Regions from separate parts of the Cytobacillus sp. ABV4_503 genome, predicted to be linked through region 2. Evidence: riboswitches for the same ligand, from Rfam matches in the RefSeq annotation. Region 2 holds a riboswitch; the other holds the start of a gene.
The links. Region 2 has a riboswitch for preQ1 ahead of queC (7-cyano-7-deazaguanine synthase QueC). Riboswitches for the same ligand answer to the same signal wherever they lie in the genome.
Positions count from the first base shown of each region.

Region 1: it holds a riboswitch for preQ1, as region 2 does, so the genes downstream of both, queF (preQ(1) synthase) here and queC (7-cyano-7-deazaguanine synthase QueC) in region 2, are expected to answer to the same signal.

Region 1 covers NZ_JBSWTH010000001.1:722,314-737,211, forward strand. Annotated here, with positions in the region: gene ACXAD1_RS03655 (TldD/PmbA family protein) at 1-130, shown strand, start outside; gene ACXAD1_RS03660 (TldD/PmbA family protein) at 132-1,490, shown strand; gene ACXAD1_RS03665 (GNAT family N-acetyltransferase) at 1,559-2,041, shown strand; gene ACXAD1_RS03670 (GNAT family N-acetyltransferase) at 2,058-2,594, shown strand; gene ACXAD1_RS03675 (hypothetical protein) at 2,665-2,946, shown strand; gene ACXAD1_RS03680 (DUF3243 domain-containing protein) at 2,988-3,329, opposite strand; gene tatC (twin-arginine translocase subunit TatC) at 3,396-4,124, opposite strand; gene tatA (twin-arginine translocase TatA/TatE family subunit) at 4,139-4,357, opposite strand; gene ACXAD1_RS03695 (GMC family oxidoreductase) at 4,397-6,106, opposite strand; gene ACXAD1_RS03700 (gluconate 2-dehydrogenase subunit 3 family protein) at 6,133-6,897, opposite strand; gene ACXAD1_RS03705 (5-formyltetrahydrofolate cyclo-ligase) at 7,358-8,086, shown strand; partial or broken gene ACXAD1_RS03710 (AhpC/TSA family protein) at 8,094-8,531, opposite strand; gene ACXAD1_RS03715 (Bax inhibitor-1/YccA family protein) at 8,752-9,393, opposite strand; gene mscL (large conductance mechanosensitive channel protein MscL) at 9,463-9,834, opposite strand; PreQ1 riboswitch class I at 9,977-10,022, shown strand; gene queF (preQ(1) synthase) at 10,136-10,633, shown strand; gene ACXAD1_RS03730 (YhdT family protein) at 10,793-11,083, shown strand; gene panF (sodium/pantothenate symporter) at 11,080-12,522, shown strand; gene ACXAD1_RS03740 (hypothetical protein) at 12,795-13,991, shown strand; gene ACXAD1_RS03745 (aminopeptidase) at 14,162-14,898, opposite strand, start outside.
Region 2 covers NZ_JBSWTH010000001.1:2,175,450-2,190,347, reverse strand. Annotated here, with positions in the region: gene ACXAD1_RS11010 (P-loop NTPase family protein) at 1-262, shown strand, start outside; gene ACXAD1_RS11005 (HIT family protein) at 263-673, shown strand; gene ACXAD1_RS11000 (AI-2E family transporter) at 706-1,719, opposite strand; gene ACXAD1_RS10995 (hypothetical protein) at 1,757-2,071, opposite strand; gene ACXAD1_RS10990 (SDR family oxidoreductase) at 2,179-3,024, shown strand; gene ACXAD1_RS10985 (hypothetical protein) at 3,279-3,611, opposite strand; gene ACXAD1_RS10980 (metallophosphoesterase) at 3,776-4,918, shown strand; gene ACXAD1_RS10975 (putative hydro-lyase) at 4,944-5,735, opposite strand; gene ACXAD1_RS10970 (NRAMP family divalent metal transporter) at 5,756-6,946, opposite strand; gene ACXAD1_RS10965 (LamB/YcsF family protein) at 7,445-8,215, opposite strand; gene ACXAD1_RS10960 (5-oxoprolinase subunit C family protein) at 8,217-9,221, opposite strand; gene pxpB (5-oxoprolinase subunit PxpB) at 9,218-9,928, opposite strand; gene ACXAD1_RS10950 (CBS domain-containing protein) at 10,264-10,986, shown strand; PreQ1 riboswitch class I at 11,123-11,165, shown strand; gene queC (7-cyano-7-deazaguanine synthase QueC) at 11,198-11,878, shown strand; gene queD (6-carboxytetrahydropterin synthase QueD) at 11,882-12,358, shown strand; gene queE (7-carboxy-7-deazaguanine synthase QueE) at 12,351-13,082, shown strand; gene ACXAD1_RS10930 (ABC transporter ATP-binding protein) at 13,233-14,339, shown strand; gene ACXAD1_RS10925 (ABC transporter permease) at 14,329-14,898, shown strand, end outside.

The DNA.
Region 1 (14,898 bases), 1.5 Mb from region 2:
GGTGGGGAATAACCTGGACCACGGTGCAGGCATGTGCGGTTCACAAAGCGGAAGCATTCCTGTCAATGTTGGCCAGCCGATGATTCGCGTTAGTGAAATGACTGTTGGCGGCACAAAGGGGGGCGAATAATATGAACCTGCAGGAATTTAAGGAAAAGCTATTTCAGCTTGGCGGGCAGCACGGTTTTACAGATATGGAGCTTTATTATGAGAGAGAGGAAAAGTTCGCCTGCGAGCTGTACAAAGGAGAAATCGATTCCTACGACACTTCCGAAGTGTTCGGAACCTCCTTCCGAGGCCTTTACGAAGGCAGGATGGGCTATGCTTTTACCGAGAAACTGGATGAGGAATCCCTGTCTTTTCTAGTCGAGAATGCGAAGGAAAACTCTCAATTCATTGAAGATGAAGTACAGGAAGAAATCTTTGCCGGCAGCGAAAAGTATGAGGCAGGAAGCTACTATTCAAGCAGTCTTGCTGAAGTTACGATCGCTGAAAAAATAAATTTGCTTAAGGAAATAGAAAAGCATATCTATGCATTTGATGAGCGGGTAACCGGGACTGATTATTTCATGCTGAGCAGCGGTGAAACAGAAAGGGTTCTCCTCAACAGCAAAGGTCTAAATCTCAGTGAAAAGACCAATCATGCCGGCATTTATATATCAGTAATCGTTAAGCAGGGAGATCTAGTGAAGAACGGTGAATACTCCAAGTTTACGAGAGACTTTTCCATCTTGAATCCCGAGGAAATTGCCAGCCATGCCGTAGAAGAAGCATTATCTCAGCTTAATGCCAGAAGTGCTGAAAGCAAGAAATACCCTGTATTATTGAGAAATGATGCTGCCAGCGCTCTGCTTCAGACATACATCCCTATCCTCTCAGCGGAAAATACCCAAAAAGGGCAATCGGCTTTAAAGGGCAAAACAGGTGAAGTCATTGCAGCAGCGTCATTGAATATAGTAGATGATCCATTTTTAGAAGCAGGTCTGCTCAGCTCTAATTTCGACAGCGAAGGGGTCGCCACTGCCAGAAAAGATATTGTGAAAGACGGCAGGCTTGTTACCCTGATGCATAACCGCAAAACAGCTCAAAAAGATGGAGTGGAATCGACAGGCAATGCCTACAAAGCTTCTTATAAGAGCGCTCTAACGGTAGCTCCAACGAACCTTCATGTCATTCCATCTGATCAAAGCTATAATGAGCTGGTATCTTCGCTGCCGGAGGGCATAATCATAACCGAATTATCCGGCCTCCATTCCGGTGCCAATACCGTATCAGGTGACTTCTCCATTGCGGCCAACGGCTATTATGTTAAAGACGGAAAAGTGCAAAATGCAGTAAACCAAATGACGATTGCCGGAAACTTCTATGAGCTATTGAATAATATTGAAGCCATCGGTTCAGACCTGGAATTTTCGATGGGATTCATGGCCACAGGCTACATTGGTTCGCCATCTCTATTAATCAGGGAGCTGGCTGTGACTGTGGAGTAAGTCAAGAGCGCATCACCAAGTGGTGCGCTTTTTTGAAAAAATTTCGTTTTATTATAGGGGGACAAATTATGGGAAAGATTATTGAAGCCAAAATTGGCGACGCAGCGAAAATATTATCCATACAAAAGCTGGCATATAGAAGTGAAGCAGAACTTTATGGGGATTTTAATATAGAGCCATTAAAGCAAACCGTAAGTGATGTTGAAAAGGCTTTTGAAGATTATCTAATTTTAAAATACATAGAAGATGGAGAGCTAGTTGGCTCTGTTAGAGCATATCAAAAAGATAGAACATGCTATATAGGAAAATTAATGGTGCATCCAGACTTTCAGAATAAAGGAATTGGAAAAGCACTAATGAATGAAATCGAACGTCAGTTTAATGTGGAACGATTTGAACTATTTACCGGCAGTGAAAGCGAAAAAAATATTTGTTTCTATGAAAAGCTCGGTTACGCGGGATATAAGAAAGAAAAGCTGGATAGAGAAGAAACCATATTTATTTTTATGGAGAAGTTAGCGAAAGCAGGAACAACTGCTTTTAAAGGTTAAAAAGGAGGTCCGAGAAATGAAAACTCTTGAAGCAAACCGCCTAATTCTTCGCAGCCTTATCCTGGACGATGCACCTAAGGTTGAAGAATATGCAAGCGATTATGATGTAGCCAAAACAACACTAAATATTCCCCATCCTTATCCTGAAGGTGGAGCAAAGGAGTTTATTTCGAGCATCCTCCAAGCAGAGAGAAAAGGTAAAATTGCGATTTTCGCCATTACAAAAAAAGAGGATAATAGCTTAATAGGCCTCATCAATATTACAGGCACTAATGCAAACAGAAGAGCAGAAATCGGCTATTGGATCGGCAAGCCTTTCTGGGGAAAAGGATATGGTACAGAGGCAGCCAGGACAGTTATTAAATATGGTTTCGAAGAGCTGAATCATAACCGCATTTATGCCCTTGCTTTTACGGACAATCCCGGATCATGGAGGATTATGGAGAAAGCAGGAATGAAGCATGAAGGAATTTTGCGCCAGCATGCGATGAAAGATGGCAGGCCGGTAGACCTGACTTATTATGCAATTTTACGGGATGAATACTTAGGGTAAGGTGCCTGCATTTGAATCCTGATCTGCAATATGTTTCAATGGAAGCAAATCTTTAAATATGGAGGTTCATGTGCGGATCCTTGCTTCCCATCCTTTTATAACAGTCACCCGAAAAATCGACTGGAATCAGCAGCAATACATTGAAAAGGAACTCTATCTTCATTTATTTGAAGATCACATCCTTTCGCCAACGGATAAATTTCTGATTGATGAAGTTTGGGATATGTCATACAGATCTTCCAATTGCGAAATTGGTTTCCTTTATCTTCATACCAATCGGGGACTATTCTCTTTTCAAGTAAAGTCAGCGCCAAACCAGTTTATAAATCTTTATAGAGATTTAAAAAAGTAACAAAGCCGGAATTGCCATACACAACAATTCCGGCTTTGTTATTAGGCCTGTTCTGTCAGGCGTACAAGCATATGGGCCAGCTTATGCTTTTCTTCATCATTGCCAGCTTTCCATAATTCTTTCAGGAGCTGTTCTTCACGGTTTTTTGGTTCCACATTTTCAGCCAGGTAGCCTGCCACTTTTTCTGCTGTTACCGCAAGCTGTTCCTCATTTAAGCCCAGCTTTTTGCCAAGCTCGATTCTTTCAGCCAGATAGCTTTTAAACTCCTCGAAGCTGCTTAAAATATCTTCCGCTCTTTCATTCGACATCTTGGCCATTGCGCTCTTGATATTTTTTGCATCCAATTCACCATCTTGTTTGATTACATGATCCTGTTCATTCATTTTTATAGACCTCCCAAAGGAACGTTTTCTTATTAAATATCCCTTTGGGGGCAAGCCTAAACTTGTTTAAATCTCGCTGGATGGAGATTCCTGAACTGCTTTCAATTTCTTGAATTTTACTTTTGACAAAATAACGCCAATTTCATATAGCCCGATAAGGGGCACAAGGACAAGAATCTGTGAGAATAAATCAGGCGGTGTAATAAGAGCTGATACGACAGCCATGATCAAATAAGCGTATTTTCGCATCGAGCTGAGCATGGCTGGGGTGACAATGCCGATCGTTGTCAGAAACAATAACAGCAAAGGCACTTCAAACAGAAAACCAAAAGGAATGGTCGACATCAGCAGAAAAGAAAAATACTCCCTGGCAGTGATCATCATCGCAAAATGTGATTCACCCAATAGCATTAGAAACTGATAAATAGCAGGGAATATAATAAAAAAGCCGAAGCAAAGACCGCCGATAAAGCTGAAGAGAATGGCCGGAAAAAACATTAAGGATACTCTGCTTTCTTTTTCCGTTAATGCCGGCTTTACAAATAGCCAAATCTGATAGGAGATAAAAGGAAGCGCAAGTCCAAGGCTTATGCTTCCTGCAATTCCCGTATACAGCTTAATGACATCCAGCGGTCCAAGCATGACAAGCTCATGATCATTCGCGAGCATGGGTATCAGTCTGTTGATAAAAATCAGACATAGGGCAAAGCTGGCTATAAAGAAAAGCAGTGATCGAATCAGCACTTTTCTAAGATCCGTTAAATGCTCTACAAGGGTTTGTTCTTCCGTTTTCAATCTAAACCCTCCTATTAAAGCGGTTTATCCTTCCGATCAGCCGTTTCAATAGAGCGAGTTTTTGAATCGGGTTCATCGTCGTCGCTCATAATGTCTCTGGCTGATTTCTTGAATTCTGATAAGGTCCTTCCAAAGGCAGACCCGATCTCAGGAAGCTTTTTTGGACCAAAGATAATTAAGGTAATAACAAGGATAATAATCAATCCGGGAATTCCTATATTTGAAAGCCCCATGATGTTCACTCCTTTTTTGTCAGATTTAAAAGGTATCCTTTATGCCAGAAGGCCGCCTTCTTTGCTGTATTTGATGATTCCTTCGGCAGCACGGTAGGCGAGTGCCCCAACTGTTCCTGTCGGATTATACCCTCCGTTGTGAGGGAAAGCGGATGCGCCAATGACAAATACATTTTCTGCATCCCACATCTGCAGATAGTTATTTACAGCTGAAGATTCGGGCTCAGCCCCCATGATCACGCCGCCGGTATTGTGTGTTGTCTGATAAGGGACGATGTCATAGTGCTCCAGCTGCTGCCTGTCGTTAATTTTTGCCGGTCCCATTTCCTTCATGATGTTGTCTGTGATTTTTCCAATATAGTTATAAAGATTCTTATCCTGTTCCGTGAAATCATATGTCAGGCGAAGCAGCGGGAGCCCGTAAGCATCTTTATATGAAGGGTCCAGGTCCATATAGTTGTGCTGCACAGGCATGGAAGCCCCCTGTGTTCCAATGCTCAAGGCTCTGGTGAAATATTTAATGGAGTTCTCTTTGAACTTGCTGCCCCATTTCGGTGTATCAGTCGGAACCATATTATATTGGATTGGTCGGTATCCTGATTGGTTGATCGAAATGGAACCGCCATGGATGAAGTTAAGATCGGAGTGATCAAAATTGTCTCCATTGTAATCATCCACAGTTGCACCAAGAGCACCTGCACCCATAAATGTATTAAATTGCTCTTCATCAAAAAATCCCGCTGATCCAGGAAGGATTTGGTAGCAATAATTCTTTCCAATAACTCCTTTGCCTGTGTCAGGATTATAAGGGCGTCCAAGTTTGGATGTCAGCAGCAGGCGGGTGTTATTCATGACATAGCTTGTCAGAATAACCATTTCTGCCGGCTGGATGAATTCTTCCTTTGTTTGCACATCCACATAGCGCACACCGGTTGCTTTTTTGCCGTCATGAATAATTTCTGTTACATTTGCAAAGTTGCGGATATCTACATTTCCAGTTTCTTTCGCAAATGGAATGACGGCCACGGTCGGATCTGCCTTGGCTCCATATTCACAGCCGAAACGTTCACAGAACGCACAGTACTGACAAGGAGCCAGCTTGGCGCCATATTGGTTTTCATAAGCCTGGCTCATATTGCCCGATGGCATATGGTAAGGTTTCATCCCCAATGACTTCGCTGCTTCTTTAAATCTAGCCGTAATGGGCGTCTCCTTCATTGGGGGATTCGGGAACGGATTTGCTCTCTTCGGTCCTAACTCGCCTTCTTCTCCGCTAATCCCTGCTGCTTTTTCAAATTCGTAGAAATAGGGCTCCAATTCATCGTATGTAATGCCCCAGTCCTGAACTTGAAGACCTTTAATTTTTGCTTCGCCATATTTTTTTACCGTCTGTGATTTAATTTCAAAGTCATAGGGCAAAAAGCGGAAGGTATGCCCATTCCAGTGAACACCGGATCCTCCTAAGCCCTCGCCAAGCAAAAAGGAGCCAAGCTGACGCATAGGAAGAGATCGTTCCTTCCCATGGTTGCGGAACGTGATCGTTTCTTTTGAAAGATCCTGCATTAATTCATAGCGGATTCCATATCGGAGTTCATCATGGACAACATAGTAGTCCTTAACTCCGCGCTCTTTTCCCCGCTCCAGACCAACTACTTTTAACCCCTGTTTTCCAAGTTCAGCCGCAATGATGCCGCCTGCCCATCCGACTCCTACAACGACTGCATCTGTTTTTGGCAATGTTTTAGCCATGTTTACCACTTCCTTAAGAGATAGTACTATTTGGTATATGAATGGAGACTGTTCGGTTTAATTTCAACAAATTTTTCAGACTCTATTTGATTGATATAGCTCATTTGATGGCCAGGAAAGTCTTTCATTTTCCAGCCTTCCATATTCTTGTTTCCGGCATAGGCAGGATCTGCATAGACGCCTTCAATAGTTGCTGCCCGGAGAATATTAAAAAATGTCCTTGAGGTAACACCCCGAAGCTCTACTTTATCTTCCTCAAAGGCCGTAAGAATTTCATCCTGCTGTTCACCCTCAAGTTCAGCGAAAGGCTTTTTGAACTTATCATTGCTGTAGGTCTGCAGGGCGACAAGGCCGACATCAAAGACTTCATGCCGTTTTAAAGGGGATTGGTAACCCTGAAAGTTTGAGCCTGGGAAGAATGGGCCCTGCATATATTCCCTTGTATTGTTTCCCCATGAGCCCGCAAGCTGATGGTCGATAAAAAAAGGAACATCCAAATCATTAGCACCAGGGCCATTTTCATCCTTTGGATAAATTCTTTCAACTGCAGCCTGCAGAATTCCGAATATTTCAGGGTTTGTGAAATATAAAGGTGACTGCTGGTAGGCAACCTGATTATGCCCGTTTGTATGGGCATTCTCTTCTGTTGCTGTACCGTCTTTATTCATGTTGGCACCAATTAAGCCGCCAAGAATGCCGCCTCCTACCAAACCGCCGGCAACTAACCCGGAATTGCGGATGAATCTCCTACGGGACATGGTTGATTCTTGTTTTTGTTCATGTTCAGACATTTACCTAGAAACCTCCTTTTATTTGCCATTATGGTGAAAAACATACATGTCTAAACAATGATCAGGAATTTTTTTGGGAGATAGGGAGAAAAGAAGAGGGGAGAGAAGGGGATATATGAGGCATTAAAAAAGATGCAAACCGATTGGTCTGCACCTTTTTTAAGTCCGATGACGGACAACCTGAGGATTATGATTTGCATAGGGCCGAACCGATTTTAAATATATCGGTTATAGACGAGAGTGCCTTTCGAACGCTCTGCAAACCCTCCCTGGTTTCTTGCAATGCCAATGACGAACCTTGAAGTCGCTGTTACGCTTTTCATCGTCAACCAGTCCCTTCTGTTTTGTTATTGGCCTTGCATTATTTGTTTACCCCGTGTACTTGTCTTAAAACCTTTTTATTTAAAAAATTGGAGTTTCTTTCTTTAATAGATAAAATGAAAGAAAGGAAGTGAACGCAATGAATACGAAGAAAGAAATCCGTGAGTACATATGGAATTATCTTGAGGAGAATAAGCTTGGCCGCTTTCCGTTTCCTTTAAAAAATAGAATCCCCAATTTCAAAGGAGCTGAAAAAGCGGCTGCATTTATTTTTAAGATGCCTGAGTATAAAGAGGCAAAGGTAATTAAAGTAAATCCTGATTCTCCGCAGCTGCCGATCCGCACTCAAATTTTGAAAGATGGAAAGACATTGCTGGTGCCCACTCCAAGGCTTAAAGCTGGATTTATTATGGTAAAGCCCGAATGGGTACCCGCCGGGGAGGAGCGGAAAGCAGCGAGCCTTAAGCATATCCGCTCATATGGAAAAGAAGTTCCTCTCACAGAATTGCCGAGGATTGATTTGTTTTTTGCCGGATCTGTAGGCCTTCATCGGGATGGCCGGCGTGTCGGAAAAGGGGAGGGCTATGCTGACCGTGAATATGCCATCATCAGAGAGCTGGGAAATCCGGAAATCCCTGTGATTGGAACAGTCAACAGCGTCCAGGTTACAGAGGCAGATATCCCGAGGGACCCGTATGATTTGACCGTCGACTGGATTGCAACCGAAAAGGAACTGATCAGAACCAATACGCCATATTCAAAGCCAGGCGGCATTCAATGGGATCTTGTAACCGAGGAACAAATGGAAGAGATGCCGGTATTGCGTGAAATATGGGAGATCACAAAAGAAAGGCAGCCAGGTAATTGACTGCCTTTTAAGCTTTAACTTCGTCCATTTTCTTTAGAACATCATTAATCTTTGCGTGATCTTCAGGTGATTCATCAATATGCTTCCATAAAATTTTTCCCTGCGGAGAGAAAAGCCATGTCCCGCCCTGAATGTAGACATCCTGGGTCTTCATGGATTTCATGACAAACTCCTTCTGTTTTTCATTATCAGGGAAAAACCTTTTTACCTTGCCAGTAATAAATCCAAAAGCTGCTTTTGAAAGAAGCTTCCACTTTGGCATCGTTTTATGTCCCATTCCTCTATAAGCTTCCCGGGAAGGATCGCCAAGGATCGGGAAAGGGAACGGTCCGAATTGCTCAAGGAATTGATTGATGAAGGTTCCTTTGGAAGGAGCTACGACAATGACCTGAAAACCTCTGGATTCCCATTCACTTATGCGCTCGCGCAACTGCGCAAGATATTCTCTGCAGACCGGTCAGCCAAGGTGGCGGACGAAAACAGCCATTGTGTATTGGCCAATAATGGCCTGTTCAAGAGTAATATTTTTATCAGGATTTTGGGTTTCTAAAATATAATTCATTATTATCCCGCCTCTCGGATTTTACTTCTGATCATACCTAAACTTTTTAAAGGAATAAAGAAATGCGGCTTGCACATAAAAAAACAGGAGGTCGCACTCCTGTTTAGTCCCTGCTCCCCAAAATTCCAAAAATGCGAAGAATATTAATGAACAGGTTGATAAAATCAAGGTATAGGTTAAGAGCCATCAAAGGCACTTCTTCCGGTGACACTCCATAATGCTTCATGCGGTTAAAGTCGAATAGCACATATCCGCTGAATACAAGCACTCCGATGAAGGAGAATGCCAGCATAGCATTAGAGCTTAACGGCCAGAAGATGCTGAAAATCGAGATTGCAATAAGGGCAAGCAATGCTGCCATCAGCATGCCGCCAAGGAAAGATAAATCCCGCTTGGTTGTCGTAGCGTAAACGGCCAAACCTGTGAATACAACCGTTGTCGCTGCAAGTGCAACCAGTACGGGGTTCGGGCCAATGGCAGCCAGGTAATGGGCAACAATTGGATAAGTCGTCATACCGGAAATAAATGTAAATACATACAGGAATGGATAACCAATAGCCTTTTTGCGGCGAAGGAGGAAAGCGAAAAGCAGCATTCCGAGTTCAAGAATCATGAGCGGCAAAAATAGGGCTGGAGGGATGAAGACACCCGCCATCGTTCCGATAAAAGCAATACCCAATGATAAGGCAAACGCCCGTAAGACAGAAGGCAAATAACTGTTATTTGCAGTATGCTGTACATACATTTTTTCATTTCTCCTCTAAAATCATTTGTATATGTATATACGTCAGAACTATTGTTTAAGTTTCATTTTTTATTTTGTTTTTAAAAGGTCTCTTATTTCAGTTAAAAGCTCAACGTTTTTATCCACTGCTGGTGCAGGCATTGCTTCTTCTTTCTTTTTGAAACGATTGTTGATAATCCTGATAAAGACGAAGATTGAGAATGCCACGATGAAGAAATCAACCACATTTTGTATGAATAAACCGTATTTGACTTCTGCGCTGCCGACCTTTATCATCAGATCGCTAAAGTCTACTCCGCCCATCAGCAATCCAACAAGCGGCATGATGATATCATCTACAAGAGAAGATACAATCTTTCCGAAGGCAGCTCCGATAACAACCCCGACAGCCAAATCAAGCACATTTCCCTTTAGGGCGAATTTTTTAAACTCATTCCACATAACATGTCACCTTTCTTTGAAAAATTACCGTAATTATACTATGAAGAATAAATGAAAACCAGATAAGGAAGCCCCTATTGACAGAAACAGGCTTTTTCTCTATAGTAACAATGACAATTATATTTCGAATATTCCCGTGCGAACGGGAGAGGTTCATAGCTTCACCCTCTATAAAAAACTATGGCTTTGATTATACAATAATCAACCATATCCATAAGAGGATATGGTTTTTGTTTTTTCAAGCTGTACTTTTTGGACCTCTCCTTAGGATCAGCGGGATCATATAAGGGAGGCTTTTTTGATGTCAGGAAGAAAAGATGAGGAATTAACGGATATTACACTATTGGGAAATCAGGGTACAAACTATCTTTTTGAATACTCGCCTGAGATTCTGGAGGCTTTTGACAATAAGCATCCAAACCGCGATTATTTTGTAAAGTTTAATTGCCCTGAGTTTACGAGTCTTTGCCCTAAAACGGGACAGCCGGATTTTGCGACCATCTATATCAGCTATATTCCGGATCAGAAAATGGTAGAGAGCAAGTCATTAAAGCTATATCTTTTCAGCTTTAGAAATCATGGCGATTTCCATGAGGACTGCATGAACATCATTATGAATGATCTTATTGAATTAATGGATCCCCGCTATATTGAGGTTTGGGGCAAATTTACGCCACGTGGAGGAATCTCCATCGATCCGTATTGCAACTACGGAAAGCCTGGGATGAAATATGAAAAAATGGCGGATTACCGTTTGATGAACCATGATCTTTACCCGGAGACAATTGATAATCGTTAAGACCACAGCTTGCTTAAAGTGCAATTTTAAAATAATATCAAAAAAGGCAGAGCAATCTGCTTTTTTTGTTGCAGAAAAAATACATAAGTGGGATTATATTTAGGGAATATTCTGTATTTTTGTGAGCGTTACTATAAAAAAGCTCTGAAGGGGGACAAAATGAAGAAAGGCATACATAAAAAAGATCCGCGCTTCAAAATCGCAGAGAGAGAAGCATGGATTGGCATTGGTCTGGTACTCTTCAATTTTGTATGGTGGTATGGGTTTGCCTACGGGATGGGATCAAGGCCCGCAGATGAGTATACATACATAATGGGGCTGCCTGCCTGGTTTTTCTGGAGCTGTGTGGCAGGGTTTGCTGTAATGGTGATTCTGGTAACAGCAGCTGTTAAGTTTCTGTTTAAAGAAGTTCCATTCGAAGAAAATGAAGAGGGGAGAGAATCCGAATGAACTGGCAGGTTATTGCTCCTCTTCTCATCTTCTTAATCATTATTTTTCTCGTCGGCTTATGGTCCAGCAGAAAGATTGATACCGGAAGCTCGTTCCTGCAGGATTACTTTCTTGGAGGAAGGCAGCTGGGCGGATTTATTCTGGCTATGACCATGATTGCAACCTACGGAAGTGCCAGCAGTTTCATTGGTGGGCCGGGCGTTGCATACACACAGGGGCTTGGCTGGGTGCTGCTTGCGATGTCACAGGTTGTCACAGGTTATTTCGTTCTCATGGTTCTGGGGAAAAAGTTTGCCATTACAGCAAGAAAATATAATGCTGTGACGCTCATCGATTTTCTAAAAGAAAGATATAACAGCAGATGGGTCGTCTGGCTATCCTCTCTCAGCATCATTATTTTCCTATTTTCTGCCATGGCTGCCCAATGGGTTGGCGGAGCAAGATTAATTGAGTCACTGACAGGATTAAGCTATTTATCTGCTTTATTCATTTTTGCAGCTTCCGTTATGGTCTACGTGGTGATCGGCGGCTTCCGTGCTGTTGCCGTAACTGATGCCGTCCAAGGGGGAATCATGTTCATCGGCACTATGATCCTTCTGATTGCTGTTATTGTGGCAGGCGGGGGAATTCCGAATATTATCAGTGACCTGTCTTCAGAAAACCCGAATCTGATTACACCATTTGGCTTTGATGGCGGGTTGACTCCTTTATATGTGTCCTCATTCTGGATTTTGGTGGGAGTGGGAGTTGTGGGACTTCCGCAGGTAGCCGTGAGGGCCATGTCCTATAAAAATGCCAGAGCCATGCATAGGGCCATTATCATCGGAACAATAGTAGTCGGCTTTATCATGCTTGGCATGCATTTAATTGGCGTATTTGCCCGGCCAATTCTTCCAGGGATTGAAGTGGGGGATAAAGTCATGCCGATGATTGCGATGGAAGTGCTTCCTCCATGGCTCGCGGGAATTGTACTGGCAGCACCGATGGCTGCCATCATGTCAACAGTGGATTCCCTGCTCCTTCTGGTCAGCTCGGCGATTGTGAAAGATGTCTATATTAATTACATTAAGCCTGATGCCAAAGAAGCTGCCATCAAAAAACTGAGTTTTGCGGTTACTGCTCTGCTTGGCATTCTGGTTTGCATCATGGCTCTCAGTCCGCCCGATTTGCTGATCTGGCTGAATCTCTTTTCTTTTGGGGGACTGGAAGCCGCCTTCATATGGCCTGTTGTGCTGGGCCTTTATTGGGCTAAGGGAAATAGATATGGTGCAGTGGCCTCGATGATAACCGGAACGGCCACCTATATTTTATTCCATACTTTTTATCCAAATGCATTAGGCATGAATACAGTCGTATTGCCTATTGCTTTGTCACTGGCGGCTTATGTAGCTGTAAGTCTATTTACGGAAAAATCAGCATCAGAATCTGCAGAAATTTAAGCAAGAGGCTCCGGAGACTATTCCGGAGCCTCTTGTATGTAACGGCAAAAGGCTGATAAATAGGGAACGGAGCGCTTCAATCAAACGTTTGATTGAAGCAGGAGAAGAGTCATATATAAAGGATACGGGAGGAAACCCTTGTTTTTGTAAAAAAATGAGCATATTGATAGGTTTGTAGAAACGATCCCTATTTGTTACACTTAATTAGTTGAAACGTAATTGTAACATTTGACTTTAAATGGAAATGTTTTTATAACATTAGGGAGAATATAATGAAAAATTTTATAAATATGATTATGATTGCCATGCTATCATCCGTTATAGCAGGCTGCTCAAGTGAAATAAACGCATCTTTAAATACAGAAGAAATAAAATTTAAAAAAGAAGATAAAGTGGAAGCTGAGCAAAATACATTAGCTGTAAAAGAGGACGGAAAAGAGAAAAAAGATACTGTATGGCTTGAAGGCAAGTCACTATTCCAGGTGGACGCTACAGATGGGAAAAAGAAATATTCAGTCTACCTTTATGCGGCAGACCAAAGAAGAACCATTCTGGAAGAGGACAGTTCGAAAGGGAAGAAAGGCGATTCTTATTTTACAGGACATTATTCAGTTTACCTGGCTGAAAAAGGTTCGAAAGAGGCTTACAGACAAGAGGTTTTGAATAACAGTGCTGAAATGTCATTTAATCCATCGAAGGAGCAGGTTTACACTCAAATAATGAGGAACAAAACCATTGTCTCGATCTTTCAGCCAAAGGGGGAAAATGCAGTTAAGGCCCAGCTTCTCGCTATTAACGATGGAGAAGTGCTGAAAATCAGTACAGAAAAAGAAGTGATCACTTCCTCCAAAGCGAAAATAAAAAATATTAATCAGAAGTATCTTCAAACTGCCCAAAATAAGAATGATAGATGGGTTATTTCAACATGGCAATTTAATGACGAAACCCTAACGATGAGCCTGCATGACCGAATAGAGCTGAACAAAGAAGATCATTCTGAGATCGACTGGATGAATTTGTGGTTAAAAGAGGAAGCCCTGTACTATCCTTTTAAAAACCTGGCACTCAGCGTGGATGCCATTGAAAAAGCAAAACAGGGAATTCCGCTCGGAAGCCCATATCCGATTGGCACAAACATATCTGAAATTAAGAAATCAGATCCAAATTTTATTAAGGAAGGGTTTGAAAATGGCAGCCCTTTTGTCATGTATCCTGAAATCACCTATTATTTTGAACGGGAAACCGGCAATGTAACGGCTATTTCTATTCCTGGACAGCGGGTGAGAACTTCAATTGAAGAGATTACTGCTATGTTTGGCACCCCTGCGCAGGTATTGGAAAAGATGCTGTCAGGAGAAACTATTTCCACCTACCTGGCAGATAAATATTCCATCGAAATCATTTCTGATTTAGAAGGAAATGTTAGTGAAATAGTATTAATGAAAACAAAAAATCATGCGGCACAATGACCGCATGATTTTTTTGTAAAATAAGAAAGCATTAAACTTTGAACTTCGAGAACCGTCTAGCTCCAGCGCCTACCCCCTCGAGGTCACAAGTCAAGCCACCCAAAAGGCAAAGGACGCCTTTCCGGGAGGCTCGTCTTGTGCTTGTCGGGGGTGGGCAAGGCGCTTCCGCTTTAAAATGCCCAATCACCTTTCCTGAATACAGGTTCAGCGCTGCCGTCTTCATTGATTCCGTCGATATCCATTTCAGCGGAACCAATCATGAAGTCAACATGTGTTAAGCTTTCGTTCAAGCCGTTTTCAGCCAGTTCTTCACTGGACATTTTCTTGCCGCCTTCAATGCAGAATGCATACGCACTGCCAATGGCAAGGTGGTTTGAAGCATTTTCATCAAATAAAGTATTATAGAAAAGCAGATTGGATTGTGAAATTGGCGAGTTGAAAGGAACCAGGGCCACTTCACCAAGATAGTGGGATCCTTCATCTGTCTCAACAAGCTGCTTAAGAATCTCTTCGCCTTCTTCCGCTTTCACATCGACAATGCGCCCGTTTTCAAAGGTCAGGCTGAAATTATCGATGATATTTCCTCCATAGCTTAAAGGCTTTGTGCTGGAAACCGTGCCGTTAACACCTGTCTTGTAAGGTACTGTAAATACTTCTTCAGTCGGCATGTTAGCCATGAATTCATGTCCCTGTTCATTAACGCTGCCTGCTCCGACCCATAAGTGGCCTTTTGGAAGCTCAATCGTCAGGTCCGTACCTGGAGCTTTATAATGAAGCTTCTGATATCGCCTGCTGTTCAAATAATCCACTTTTTCATGAAGTGTTTCATCATGCTTTTTCCAGGCTTCAACCGGGCTATCCAAATCAGCGCGAGTCGCTTTAAAAATAGCTTCCCAAAGCATTTCCA
Region 2 (14,898 bases):
GATAAATGAACGGCCGCCATCCTGGTCTGAAGGTTTTATCCATTATTATACCGGTCAAGGATATGGTAAGAAAAATCATTTAAGCGGGGCAGAAGGCACTTTAAAGATTCTTGAAGCCAGGAGGAAGGCTGAAGAGGAAATTTTGAAGGAGCTGTCCATCCGAAAGGCTGTAATCAATAACTCAGCATTCGATGAGAATTCACATAAAGCCGCTTTAGTGAATTTGCTGATAAATCACCTTGCACAGAAAGGGGAAAATTAAGTGCCTTATCAGGAGCATTGTCCTTTTTGCAGACCGCACCAGGACCCTCTTCAACATATCATTTTTGAAAACAGCACTTGTTATTTTCTTCAGCACGATAAAGAACAGGACGTATTGGAGGGCTGTGGGGTCATAGTGCCAAAAGCGCACCATTCCGATGCTTTTCACCTGACGGCGGAAGAGTGGAATGATACATATGAACTTCTGCAAAAAGCCAAGGATTATTTAGATAAAAAGTATGCTCCAGATGGATATACGCTTGGCTGGAATGTGGGCGATGCTTCAAATCAATCCATTCTTCACAGCCACCTGCACGTCATTCCCAGATATAATGATGAACTACACGCAGGAAAAGGGCTCAGGCATTGGCTGAAGCAGCCCGATAATAAAAGAGGGATTCTAAAAAGATAAAAAAACACACAGCGGGACTGTGTGTTTTTAAATTACTGTATTTTCGGCGGGTTGCTCTTGACTTCAAGAACATCCAGCATAAACACAAACACTGGTATACCTACGATTAATCCCCAAACACCGAAGAAATGTTCAGAAAAAATCAGGACAATAAAGGTATAAAAGACAGGCAAATCCGTTTTGGAAGACATAAGCTTCGGATTTAAAATATACGCTTCAATGGCGTGGATCACCATAATGACAAGTACTATATAAAATACCTGGATGAATCCGCCGAGAGAATAGGCGATTGTACATAGCGGGACAAGCGAAATGATGACACCCGCAACAGGAATTAATCCCAGCAGGAAAATAAGAATCGACAATCCCATTAGCTGAGGAAAGTCCATGATCCACAGTGCAAGTGTTGTCAGGATACAATTCACAGTGGCAATGACAAACTGCGCTTCGATTACCTTTCCGAATGTTTGCACAAATTTACTTCCAAAATACTCGATTTCATTATAAAAGTCAGCGATTTTGCTGTGTTTAAATTTCAAGGTGAATTCGATAAGTTTCGGTTTTTCGAGCAGGAAAAACAAACTAAGTATTAGAGACAGCAATACCTGGATGGCAATATGACTAATATCGGAAAAATACTGAAGCAGGAAGGCAAATCCCTGTTCAAGATATTTCGTAATTTCATTTGTTTCGAGCATTTGAACAATATATGTAATTACTATATTGTCATGTTTTTGGGTGTAAAAGCTTTCAACCTGTTTAAACAGCTGTGATATTTCAGATACAATCAAAGGAAGATATTTGATTATCCCTATAGAAAGCAGGCCGATAATTCCCATGTAAAGGGTAATGACAGTCAGTTTTCTATTCAGTTTAAATCTCGAAAGGACAAGCTTCACAAGCCTATCCATCAAAAATGAAAATATGAATGTAATCAGAATTAAATTAATCATGCTCCTCAACAGGTAAAGAGCCAGGACTATAATTCCAAAAATGATGAATCTTTTTATGCCGTTATTATTTAAAAATGATTTAATCGTTTCCAACTTCATTCCTCCACACTTTTTAAGTTTCTTTAAAATTTCAGGAAATGCGGAGATAATTACTCTGGAACATATATGGGATCATATATTGATTACTTCTGTGAATTGCATCGGAGTTTAGTGCCTGAAAATGTGTCCGGTATACTTTATAATAGGTCAGCTTCACCGTTAATTTTACTGGAGCTGCTAAAGTGCTACTCAAAGCAGGGCTTTTTAGGGCAGGTAAATCAATAACAATGGCATTTTCCTTCAGATGTACATTGAAATCAATCGGCTCCTGGCTTTGCTGCACAGATGAAGACAAACCGGATACAAGCAGGAAAATGCTGAAAAATATGTGTGCCACCTTGTTCATCCTCTTATTATCAATATATTTACTATTTTATAATACTTTTTCATTTAATTATATATCTATTTACAGTCGAAATGGAAAAAATCATTACGCAGAAAGGATGATGATAGTTGGATAGGAAATATGCTGCCATTACAGGCTGTTCCAGCGGGTTTGGAGCCTTGATGGCCATTGAGCTCGCAAAGGATGATTTTCAAGTTATTGCAACAATGAGAAACACGGATAAAAGCAATAAGTTAATGGAGAAAGCTAGACAAGAGGGAGTTCATGAACAGATATCCATTCACGAATTGGATGTCACCTCGTCCTCATCCATTGAAATGTTTAAAAACCTGATCCTTCAATTGCCTTCCATTGATGTTCTAATCAATAATGCCGGCTATGCAGGAGCAGGATTTGCGGAAGAAATACCGCTGGAGGAGTATAGAAATCAATTTGAGACAAATGTTTTTGGAACGTTTGCAGTTACTCAGGCGGTTCTGCCATTTATGCGGAAACAAAGAACAGGAACCATCATAAATGTGAGTTCTATAAGCGGAAGAATCGGGTTTCCAGGCTTATCGCCATATGCCGCATCAAAATTTGCTGTAGAGGGATGGAGTGAATCACTTAGACTTGAAATGAAACCGTTTGGCGTAAATGTTGTGCTGATTGAGCCAGGATCCTTCAGGACCGGCATCTGGACAACTGGAAAAAAGATAGCTGAATCATCCTTGAAAAAAGACTCACCTTATTATCCATATATGACAAAAATTCAACATTACCTTGAACAAGGAGAGCCATTTTATGAAGATCCGATAATCGTTGCGAAAAAAGCAGTGAGCATCCTCAGAGAAAAAGAACCTGCACTCAGGTATCCGGCAGGAAAGGGTGTCCGCACAAGAATACGCCTGAAAAACCTTATGAACTGGAAAAGCTGGGAGAAAATCATATTAAAAACTCTCTACAAACAATAATAGTTTTTTTAAAGTTTTAACTCTAAATTTTATTTAATCTGCTGAGTTGATTGGAGCGGAGAGTACTTGATCCTCGAAAATGCTTATGCATTTTCTTCGTGCGGTGATGATTTACGGAAGACAATTCAATGTACTGCGGGAGGAGAGGGGAATGAGAGATCCCGCAGGCGAACCCGAATAGGCTTTCATTCCTCCCCGCGGAACGTAACGGACATCATTAAAAACTAAAAAAACAGCCTATCATAAAAATAAAATTAACTTATAAACAAATACCCGGTAATAATTATTCCAACGATAAAAAAAGCAAAAGTCCCTGTAAGAAACGGATTGAAATGAATGAAGAAATCCGCTCTTTCTTCTTCATTCATATGAGTCATCAGATTCAGCTTTGAATCTGCAATCACATTATTTGTCCAGGCATCACCCTGTGAAAAAGCAAATAAGCTGAATGCAAAAAGAATAAAGCTGCTGTAGGCAAGAGTATCAAGCAGAGGAAAGTGAAGAAAAAATGAAATACCTGCTGCTAAATTTGATTCTAAAATAAAAAATAACAATGACCAAACCAGGAACTTTTTTTGTTTAACCATGCATGACCTCCTTTTTTCTTTTTCTTTTATAACGAATAGAATGATAAAAAGTTTCAAAATTTTCCTTTTTATCTTCTTTTTACTTAAGTCCCCAATCTCTGATTAATTTTCTTGCATCTAGAGAAAATAAGAAAACTAATCTTTGATCATCTGGGGGAGATGGAATGAAAAAGGGAATGAAAAAATACTTAATCACGCTGTTATTATTCATAGCCCTGCTGATTGTCTGGAACCAGACGGAAGCTGAAGTATCCGGACCGCCAACCATCCATCTGCGCCTGTTGGAAACCACTGATTTGCATGGGAACATGATTGGTTATGATTACGAAGACCGCAGGAAGACAGTGGAGTTTGGGCTTTCAAGAACGGCCAGCTTGATTAAAAAGGCAAGAAATGAGTCGCCTAACTCCCTTCTATTTGATAATGGAGACATTCTTGAAGGGAATGGACTGGATGAATATGCCTATAGAAGCCATCCGCTTGACATGGCTAATGTCCATCCTGTTTTTAAAGCCATGAATACTTTACTTTATGATGCTGCGACGGTGGGAAATCATGAATTTAATTACGGAATTGATTTTATGGAAGAAAGTATCAGGGGAGCTAACTTTCCTTATGTCAATGCCAATATATATGTTGAAGACAGCAATCAGATCGATGAGGATGATCTGAATTATTTTAATCCCTATACCATCATAGAGAAAGAGGTCACAGATACAGCCGGGGAAAAGCATAAGCTGAAAGTTGGAGTCATCGGCTTTATCACACCGATTGTGGCGGAATGGAATAAAGAGTATTTTCGCGGAAACCTTAAAGTGAAAAATATTAAGGAAACTGCCGAGCATTTTATTCCTATTATGAAAAGTAAAGGGGCAGATATCATTGTGGCTCTAGCCCATACCGGTCTCCAATCTGATAAAGGGCTGGATGAAAAAAAGGGCAATTCAGTTCATGCCCTCAGCAAAGTTAAAGGATTAGATGCCATTCTATTCGGGCACAGCCATTCAGTTTTTCCTGTCAAAGATGAACTGCAAAAGCTGCCTGGCATTGACTTAAAGGCTGGTACCATTAACGGGACTGCTGCTGTCCAGGCTGGATACTGGGGCAATCATCTCGGTCTCATCGATTTGAAAATTGTCTTCCAGGATAGCGAATGGAAAGTGAAAAGCAGTGTTTCGTCGATCAGGCCCGTTTACCGGACAATCAATAAAAAAAGCAGGGAAGTCATACCCGCAGACCCAATAATTGAACAGATTATGAAAAAGGATCATCATGATGCCCTTAATTATTTGAAAAATAAAAAGTAAAAGGCGCCCACTGGACGCCTTTTTCCTATAAAACCGAAAATTCTTCATTTTTCAAGTCAGTAATAAACATATGTCCCGGAGCATGAGTAATCATAATCTCCGGCTTCACATGCATGGCGACTGCCTGAGGGGTAACCCCGCAGGCCCAGAAAACTGGTACTTCTCCTTCCTTAATGGTCACAGAGTCTCCAAAATCAGGATGCTGAATATTGTTAATTCCGATTGCTTCAGGATTTCCAATATGGACAGGAGCCCCATGGACAGATGGGAAGCGGCTTGTCACCTGTACAGCTCTAATCGCTTCCTTCTCTGTCATCGGCCGCATACTCACTACCATAGGGCCTTCAAATTGGCCTGCACCCACACACCCAATATTTGTTTTATACATCGGGACATTCCGATTTTCCTCAATATGGCGGATAGGGATATTATTTTTGAGCAATGCGTCTTCGAACGTAAAACTGCAGCCGATCAGAAATGCTACCATATCATCATTCCAATAAGAGGTTATGTCTGAAAGCTCCTCAACGAGCTCTCCGTTTTTATATACCCTGTATTTTGGCAGGTCGGTTCTAATATCAGCATTTGGAGCTGACAGCATTGGCACCGGTGATCCTGGTTCAGTCACATCGATGATTGGACAGGATTTAGGATTACGCTGGCAAAAGAGCAGAAATTCAAAGGCCAGCTCCTTTGGCAATATAGCCAGATTGGCTTGAATAAAGCCATTTGCCATTCCTGCAGTTGGTTTATCCCAATCCTGGACACGGATCAATCTGCGTGCCTCATCGGGATTCAATTGAAAAGGGGAGTTCATATAAAAATCTCCTTTCATGCTTATTTAAATAGCTCAGGGATTCCATTGATTAATGAATAAACCCCCATGTAAGACATGGCAATCACGATAATGACTCCAAAAATCGTCATCCAAAGAGGATGTTTATAATCGCCGACAATTTTGGTTTTATAAGCAGCAATCAGCATTACACCTAATGCAATTGGGAGAATAAGACCGTTTAAGGAACCAACTAAAACCAATATTTTTACCGGTTTTCCGATCAAAACAAAAACAAATGTAGAAATGGCGATAAAACCGACAATGACCCATTTATGATGTTTCTCGACAGCTGGGCTCAATGTCCGAATGAATGATACCGAAGTATAGGCTGCACCGACAACAGAAGTAATGGCAGCTGCCCACATGACTACTCCAAACATCTTATATCCAATATTGCCTGCTGCCAGCTGAAAGACAGAAGCAGGAGGGTTGGATGGATCGAGTGCTAGGCCCTGTGAAACCACACCTAGTGCTGCAAGGAACAGGAAGATACGCATAATGGATGCGATCCCGATTGCACTGACAGAGCTCTTCGTGACTTCCGGAAGAGCTTCTTTTCCTTTGACTCCAGCATCAATTAAGCGATGCCCGCCAGCGAAGGTAATATAACCGCCAACCGTTCCGCCTACAAGCGTAATAATGGCCAGGATATCAATTTTATCCGGCACAAACGTTTTGACAACAGCTTCACCAACAGGTGGCTGTGCCGTAAACATTACGTAAAGAGTTAATCCAATCATGACAAACCCTAAAATCTGTGTGAAACGGTCCATTAATCTGCCCGCTTCTTTTACAAGGAAGATGCCGATTGCCAAAATTCCGCTTAAAAGGGCGCCCATTTCAGGGGATATGCCGAAAATAACATTTGTACCTAACCCGGCACCGGCAATATTCCCAATATTAAAAGCAAGACCGCCCATGACAATCAGGGCAGCAAGGAAATGACCAAGACCCGGAAGAACATCATTGGCAATATCCTGTGCGCGCTTTTCAGAAACGGCAATGATTCGCCAGATATTCATCTGTGCTCCAATATCAATAATAATAGAAATTAAAATGACAAACCCAAAACTCGCAAGCAGGGTTTCTGTAAATACTGTTGTTTGTGTCAGAAAGCCTGGTCCAATGGCAGAAGTGGCCATAAGGAATGCGGCACCAAGCAGTAGACTGGCATTTGATTGCTTTTTCATTCATTTTCCCCCAATAATTCTATTTGTGGTTATCTGTCGTGCTTTTTTACTTTGCACCAACACTATTAGTCTGATTGAGCTTCATTCGAAATTGCTTATTCAGCTCCAGAGGAACTATACCCCCTGATAAATGCCATTGGCGCTTGCTTATTCGGCTTCAACGGAACTATTCCGGGCGATAAGTGCCATTGGCGCTTGCTTATTCGACTTCAGCGGAACCATTCCGGGTGATAAGTGCCATTGGCGCTTACTTATTCGGCTTCAACGGAACTATTCCGGGTGATAAGTGCCATTGGCGCTTGAATTATTCAGCTTCAAAAGAACTATTCCCGACAGTCGCCAGTGAATGCCTTCACACTATCTTATCAAAATTCATTTGGACTATTTCAAGCCGATGAGAACATTCGAATCTCTGCAATAAATAGCTTGATTTATACGGTCATTCAGGAGCATATAAGCAGCAGCACCAATTTTACATTATCTCCATTAATACCTATTTTATTTCAAAAACTCGCTGATTTTTGCTACCTGAATTCCCGCTTCATTCAATGCCTTCGGAATGTATTGAGCAAATTCAAGTGCGCTTTCCCCGTCACCATGGATGCATATTGTATTGGCCTCAATGGAAACATCAGTGCCCTGGACAGAATGAACTTTTCCTTCCTTGACCATGCGGATTACCTGATTTACAGCTGCGCTATGATCTGTAATAAGTGCATTGTTTTCCCTTCTTGAAGTGAGGGATCCATCTTCCTGGTATGTACGGTCTGAGAACACTTCATTTGCAGAGCGGAGTCCAATTTTCCTTCCGGCTTTTACTAATTCACTTCCTGAGAGCCCGAAAAGAATCAGTTCAGGATCCACTTTATAGACCGCTTCTGCGATTGCTTCAGATAACGGTGCGCTTTTTGAGGCCATGTTGAACAATGCACCGTGCGGTTTTACGTGCTGAAGCTTTCCGCCTTCTGATGTAACAAAAGCGTTCAAAGCGCCAATTTGATAAACCACTAAGTCATAAGCTTCCTGAGGGGTTATATTTATATCCCTCCGGCCGAATCCATGCAGATCCTGGAGCCCCGGATGGACACCCAGGCCAACATTCTTCTTTAGTGCCATCTTAACTGTTTTTCGCATGGTCGCAGGGTCGCCGGCATGAAAGCCGCATGCAATATTTGCAGAAGTAATATAATCAAGAATTTCCTCATCGCGCCCCATCTTGTAAGAGCCAAAGCTTTCTCCCATATCACAATTAATGTCTACAATGTGCATCTTAATTTCCTCCTCTGGTTTTTAAAAATATGCCTTGCTTTAATTCCTTTAATTTTATTTCTCTATTAATTAATAACTGCTGAGCCTCTTCATTTGATATTTCTGCAAAACTTAAGGAATCTCCGGGTTTGGCCTGCGCCAGAAGAGGGAGATCGACAGCAGCAACCTGTCCAATTTTTGGGTACCCCCCCGTTGTTTGCCGGTCAGCCAGCAATACAATCGGATTTCCATCCGGAGGAACTTGAATGGAACCAAAGTTTACGGCTTCAGATATTTGCTCAGCATGTTCTGATAGCGAAAGGGAAGGGCCATTTAGTCTGTATCCCATCCTGTCCGATTGTGAGGTCACTTCAAAGGCGTGTTTAAAAAGCTGAACCTGGCTTTCCTCAGAAAATAAATCAAATTGGCGGCCCCTTGTTATTCTGATTTCTGCCGCTGTGTCCGGTATTAGTTCTGATGCAATACCCCAGTCGTTTTCAACAAAAGGCCTATTAAGAATCTGTTTTGACAAATACTCCGTTATTTTCAATGACTGGAGAGAGGGTTTGCCGGTTTCCAGCAGGTCTCCTGACTTTAATGCTCTGCCTTTATAGCCGCCAATGCCTGCTCTCAGGTAAGTGGATTTGCTGTTCATTACTTCAGGAACGGCGAATCCGCCCGCAGCAGCCAGATAGGCCCGGCACCCTTTACGGCACCTGCCGAATTTTAGTTCACTGCCTTTTTTCACAAAAAGGGATCTCCATGTTCGAACAGGCTGGCCATTGATGGAAGGGGAAAGGTCCCCGCCGCAAATCGAAATGAGTATATCTTCTTCAAATGTTAGTACTGGACCCATCATCGTTATTTCTAAAACAGGATCATTTTCATCGTTTCCAGCCAGCAGATTGGCCATCCGGTGTGAAAAAGGATCCATAGACCCGCTGGAAATCACGCCATACTTTTGATAGCCGGTTCTCCCAAGATCCTGGATGCTTGAAAGGAGTCCAGGCTTTAAAACGTTAATCATTGCTCCGTCTCCTCCCAATGATGGTATTCTTCCAGACTGATTGGCTTGAATTTGATATGGTCGCCTGCTTTCAGGAGGGTAGGGGAGTGTTCGGTCGGCCGAAACAATTTAACAGGAGTACGCCCAATCAGCTGCCAGCCTCCTGGCGTCTCAATGGGGTAAATTCCTGTCTGCATCCCGGCAATCCCTACCGTTCTCTCGGGAATCTTTAAACGCGGTGTATCGCGTCTTGGTGCCGCAATTTGTTCTGACATTCCGCCAATAAAAGGGAACCCTGGTGCGAATCCAATCATATAGACCAGATAACTGCCTGAAGAGTGAATTTCAATTACTTCTTCAGGGGTAATCCCATTATGTGCCGCAACAAAATCAAGATCCGGCCCAAATTTCCCGCCATAGCAAACCGGGATCTCAACGATTTGAGGTTCCGGCAAATCATTTTCCTTCAGCTCTTCAATAAGCGGTTTTATCAGTGAACACACGAAATCAAACGGGAGCTGTCCGTTTGAAAGCTGAAAGGCCTCAATTGGATTATAAAAAATGGTTACAGTTGTGTAAGCAGGTATGTATTCAATCATCCATTCGGGAGGATGTTTTTCGAGAAAGGCAGTCAGCGACTGAACTTTCTGATGTGTTTCCAGGCTGATTTCTGTCCCAAGCTCAATAAGAACAGCGTCATCCCCCAAGGGGTGTAAAGTGTATCTCATGATTTCACCAGCTTTCATAGTATATTTGTTGACCTGAGGAATAAAATATTATTCGGTAATAATAAATATTCATTTTCGTTCAGAAGAAATACATTCAATATTCTTTCCTAAAAAAAGGTAAAGTCATGTTTTTTAACGCTAGAACGAAAAAATTTATTAGTAAAGTTATATATTTATGCAATGTCCCCAGCTAAAGAATATAATATTCTATAATAGACTGAAAATTCTATTTGTGCAAATTATTCTTTTAGCAGGCGAACCAATATCTTCAAAGTTTATTTGGTCCATCATTTTGGGAATAGAGGAGGTACATTACCATTTAGGGAGAGATCATATTGGAAGAAGCTATAGAAAAAAACTTATCAGAAAGGTTTGAGGCTGCCTTTAACCGTATTCACAAGGCCTTAAAACAATCTGCTAAAAACGCCAGAACAGATAAATTTTATAAACTTATAGAAATACAGAAAAATCATTCGCTGATTCGATTATACGAAGAAGATTTGCACCAGTTTGCAAAGCTGCGAAATGCTATTGTTCATGAAAAAATAGACCTTGATTACTATATTGCGGAGCCTCATTTCAAGACGGTAGAGAAGATTGAAAGAATTGCCGGCTATTTTGAAAAGCCTAAAACCGCCCTCTCCATAGCTGCAACCCCGGTATTTTATTTCTATGAAGATGGCAAGCTAACTGATGTACTGGCCATCATCAACAAATTTTCACACTCCCAATTCCCGATTTACTCGAGAAATGACGAATACTCATGGCTATTAACTTCTGCGGATATCGTGAAATGGATGGCTGAGCACTTTACTGAAGAAACAATCCAGTTGAAAAAGGTGAAAATAAAAGAGCTTTTCAACAAGAAATCAAAACATAAAATCTCTTTTGCCGGCAAGGATACATCTATCTTTGAATTAGAGGATACATTTGAGGAATCCAGAAATAAAAATGAAAAGCTTGAAGGGATCATTGTTACCGAGAATGGAAAGCCGACTGAAAAACCAAAAGGCATGATTACAGCCTGGGACCTCCTGGAAGCCGATTCCGAAAATTAAAACGCAAAAAAGTGCAAGCAATAGCTGCACTTTTTTTTGGAATAGTTAAACTTTTTTGCTGTATATATTAAAACCTTCTAAAATGCCAATAAAGATGATAATATTAACTGATAGTTCAATAGCAAAATCCGTGTACACGGTAGAGGTTCTAGCTACCCTCTTTAAAAAACTAAGGAAAACAGGTCTGCTTTCTTAGTGGTCCTGTTTTTCTATTTTAAAGGAGAATATTAATATGAAAAATGATAAAGCGATCGTTGTGTTCAGCGGCGGCCAGGATAGTACAACTTGCTTATTCTGGGCAAAGGAACGTTTTGCAGAAGTGGAAGCAGTCACTTTTAATTATAATCAGCGTCATAAGCTGGAGATAGAATGTGCACAGCAAATAGCAAAAGAGCTGGGGATCAGGCACCATATTCTGGATATGTCCCTATTGAATCAGCTGGCACCAAATGCACTGACCCGGGATGAAATTGAAGTAAAGGACGGAGCGGAAGGCGGGCTGCCATCCACATTTGTGCCTGGGAGAAACCTTTTATTTCTGTCATTTGCAGGTGTCCTGGCCAGTCAGACTAATGCAAAGCATATTATAACCGGGGTGTGTGAAACAGATTTCAGCGGCTATCCTGACTGCAGAGATATGTTTATAAAATCATTGAATGTCACACTTAATCTATCAATGGATGCCCAGTTTGTAATCCATACACCTTTAATGTGGCTTAACAAAGCTGAGACATGGAAGCTGGCAGATGAATTAAATGCCCTTGAATATGTGCGTGAGAAAACCCTGACATGCTATAACGGAATTCCGGCTGATGGCTGCGGTGAGTGTCCTGCATGCCATTTAAGGAAAAATGGCCTTGAAGAATACCTCAAAGAAAAGGAGGAGCTTTAAGCCATGTACGGTTTCAGGATTGTTGAAAAACTGCAGAAAATTAATGAGGATATTAAACCCGATCAGCTGAAATACCATCATAAGCGTGTAATGGTCAGCAAGGAATTCACTTTTGATTCAGCCCATCATCTGCATTGCTATGAAGGCAAATGCAAAAACCTGCATGGGCACACATACAAGGTGATTTTTGGCCTAAGCGGATTCGTGGATAACAGAGGGTTAATGATTGATTTCGGAGACATTAAAGAAATCTGGAAAAACGAAATTGAAATATTCCTTGACCACAAGTATCTGAATGAAACACTGCCGCCAATGAATACGACCGCAGAGAATATGGTTGTCTGGATTTATGAAAAAATGGCAGAAAGCCTCCAAAACAGAAAAGAGCAATATAGCGGTGCAAGAGTCGAATTTGTGCGCCTTTTTGAAACTCCTACAAGCTATGCGGAAGCAAGAAGGGAGTGGATGGAGGTTGAGTAAAGTTCCTGTTCTCGAGATATTTGGGCCGACCATTCAGGGTGAAGGGATGGTGATCGGCCAGAAAACGATGTTCGTCCGTACAGCAGGATGTGATTATTCGTGCAGCTGGTGTGATTCCTCCTTTACCTGGGATGGAAGTGCAAAAGACAGCATCCGCCAGATGGAGCCGGATGAAATCTGGAAGGAGCTCAAAGAGCTTGGCGGCGATGGATTTTCCTTTGTGACAATATCCGGAGGTAATCCTGCTCTTTTAAAAAATTTGAGTGAATTCATTTCTTTGCTGAAAGCGGAGAAAATTAAGATTTGCCTGGAAACTCAGGGAAGCCGATGGCAGGATTGGTTTTATGAAATTGATGAACTGACCCTTTCCCCAAAACCGCCAAGCTCAGGCATGGATACAGACTTTGATGTTCTCGATTATATTGTGAATAATCTTCAGACCAAAAGAAAGGCTGGCCAGCAGTTCTCACTGAAGATTGTTGTTTTTGATGATAAGGATTATGAGTATGCAAAAAACGTTCATAAGCGCTATCCCGGTGTTCCGTTTTATCTGCAGGTGGGAAATGATGATACCGTTACAGCTGATGATCGAAATTTGCTGCAGAGATTGCTTGACAAATATGATTGGCTAATTGAAAAAACGATACATGACAGTGATTTGAAGGATGTGAAAGTACTTCCGCAGCTGCATACCTATGTATGGGGCAATAAGCGCGGAGTATAACATAAATAAACCCCGCATCAAAGGATGCGGGGTTTATTTATGTTAAGTATATACAACAATTTATGTCAGATTCCGGGAAATATATGATATTATACGTTTGAACTTAACATTACATAAGTGCTGTAAATTTCGATAGATAGGGAGAGTTAGATGACAGATAACACTATTATTCGGTTTAATTCCGTTACTAAAAGATATGATAATGACCCGCCAGTTTTAAAGGATGTCAGCTTTGAAATTGAACGCGGGAAGTTCTATACCCTTTTAGGGCCATCGGGCTGCGGGAAAACGACCATATTGCGATTGATTGCCGGCTTTACTGAACCTTCTGAGGGGGACATTTATTTTAATGGAAGAATAATAAATAATGTTCCAGCCAACAAAAGGCAAGTAAATACTGTTTTTCAGGATTACGCTCTATTTCCGCATCTGAATGTGTATGAAAATATTGCATTCGGCTTAAAAATCAAAAAAATGAAGAAAGCGGATATTGAGAAGAAAGTTAAAGAAGCGTTAAAATTTGTGAACCTTGAAGGCTACGAAAATCGTGAAATTAAAGAAATGTCAGGGGGACAGCGACAGCGTGTTGCCATCGCGCGTGCGATTGTCAATGAACCAGAGGTTATTCTCCTGGATGAACCTTTGTCTGCACTTGATTTAAAGCTGCGGACCGAAATGCAATATGAACTGAGGGAACTGCAGAGAAATCTGGGCATTACGTTTATTTTTGTCACACATGACCAGGAAGAAGCTTTGGCCATGTCAGATGAAATTTTCGTGCTTAACAGCGGAAGCATCGAGCAAAGCGGAACTCCTACTGATATATATGACGAGCCGATTAATCGTTTTGTAGCAGATTTTATTGGGGAATCCAATATTGTTGCCGGAACGATGATCCAGGATTATCAGGTAAAGTTTGCCGGCAAATTATTTGAGTGTGTTGATGGCGGCTTTGAGCCAAATGAAGATGTTGAGATCGTCATCCGGCCTGAAGATCTGGCTATTACCGCACCGGAAGATGGGAAACTGAAAGTGAAAGTTGACTCACAGCTCTTTAGGGGAGTCCACTATGAGATCAGCTGCTATGACAGCGATGACAATGAGTGGCTGGTCCATTCAACCAAAAAGGCGACAGTCGGGGATCAAATTGGCCTTCATTTCGACCCCGAAGCAATACACGTCATGAGACATGGGGAAACAGAAGAGGAATTTGATAAGCGTCTTGAAGCTTATGAAGAGGGAAGCCATGAGAACTAATTCCCGCAACTTTTATTTAATTCCTTATGTCCTGTGGATTGCTCTCTTTGTTGTAGCTCCATTGCTTCTAGTTCTGTATTATTCTTTTTTTGATATTGAAGGGCAATTCACTTTGGAGAATTATAGAAAGTTCTTTACACCCGTTTATTTAAAAATGACCCTAAGCTCCTTTTGGTATGCCTTTTTAATTACATTATTTTCATTGCTGATCGCTTATCCGACGGCCTATTTGCTTACTAAGACTAAACATAAGCAGCTGTGGCTCTTATTCATTATCCTGCCATCGTGGATTAATTTGCTTTTGAAAGCTTATGCTTTTCTGGGCATCTTTGGTACATATGGGGCAGCGAATGCTTTTTTGGATGCGATGGGAATAGGGGGCAGGCAAATTCTGTTCACTGATTTCAGCTTTATCTTTGTGTCGGTATATATCTTCCTTCCTTTTATGATTTTGCCGATATTTAATTCTTTGGATGAACTGAATCCAACCCTTCTTGATGCTTCCAATGATTTAGGCGGGTCTTCCTGGGTAACATTTAAACGTGTCATTTTTCCATTG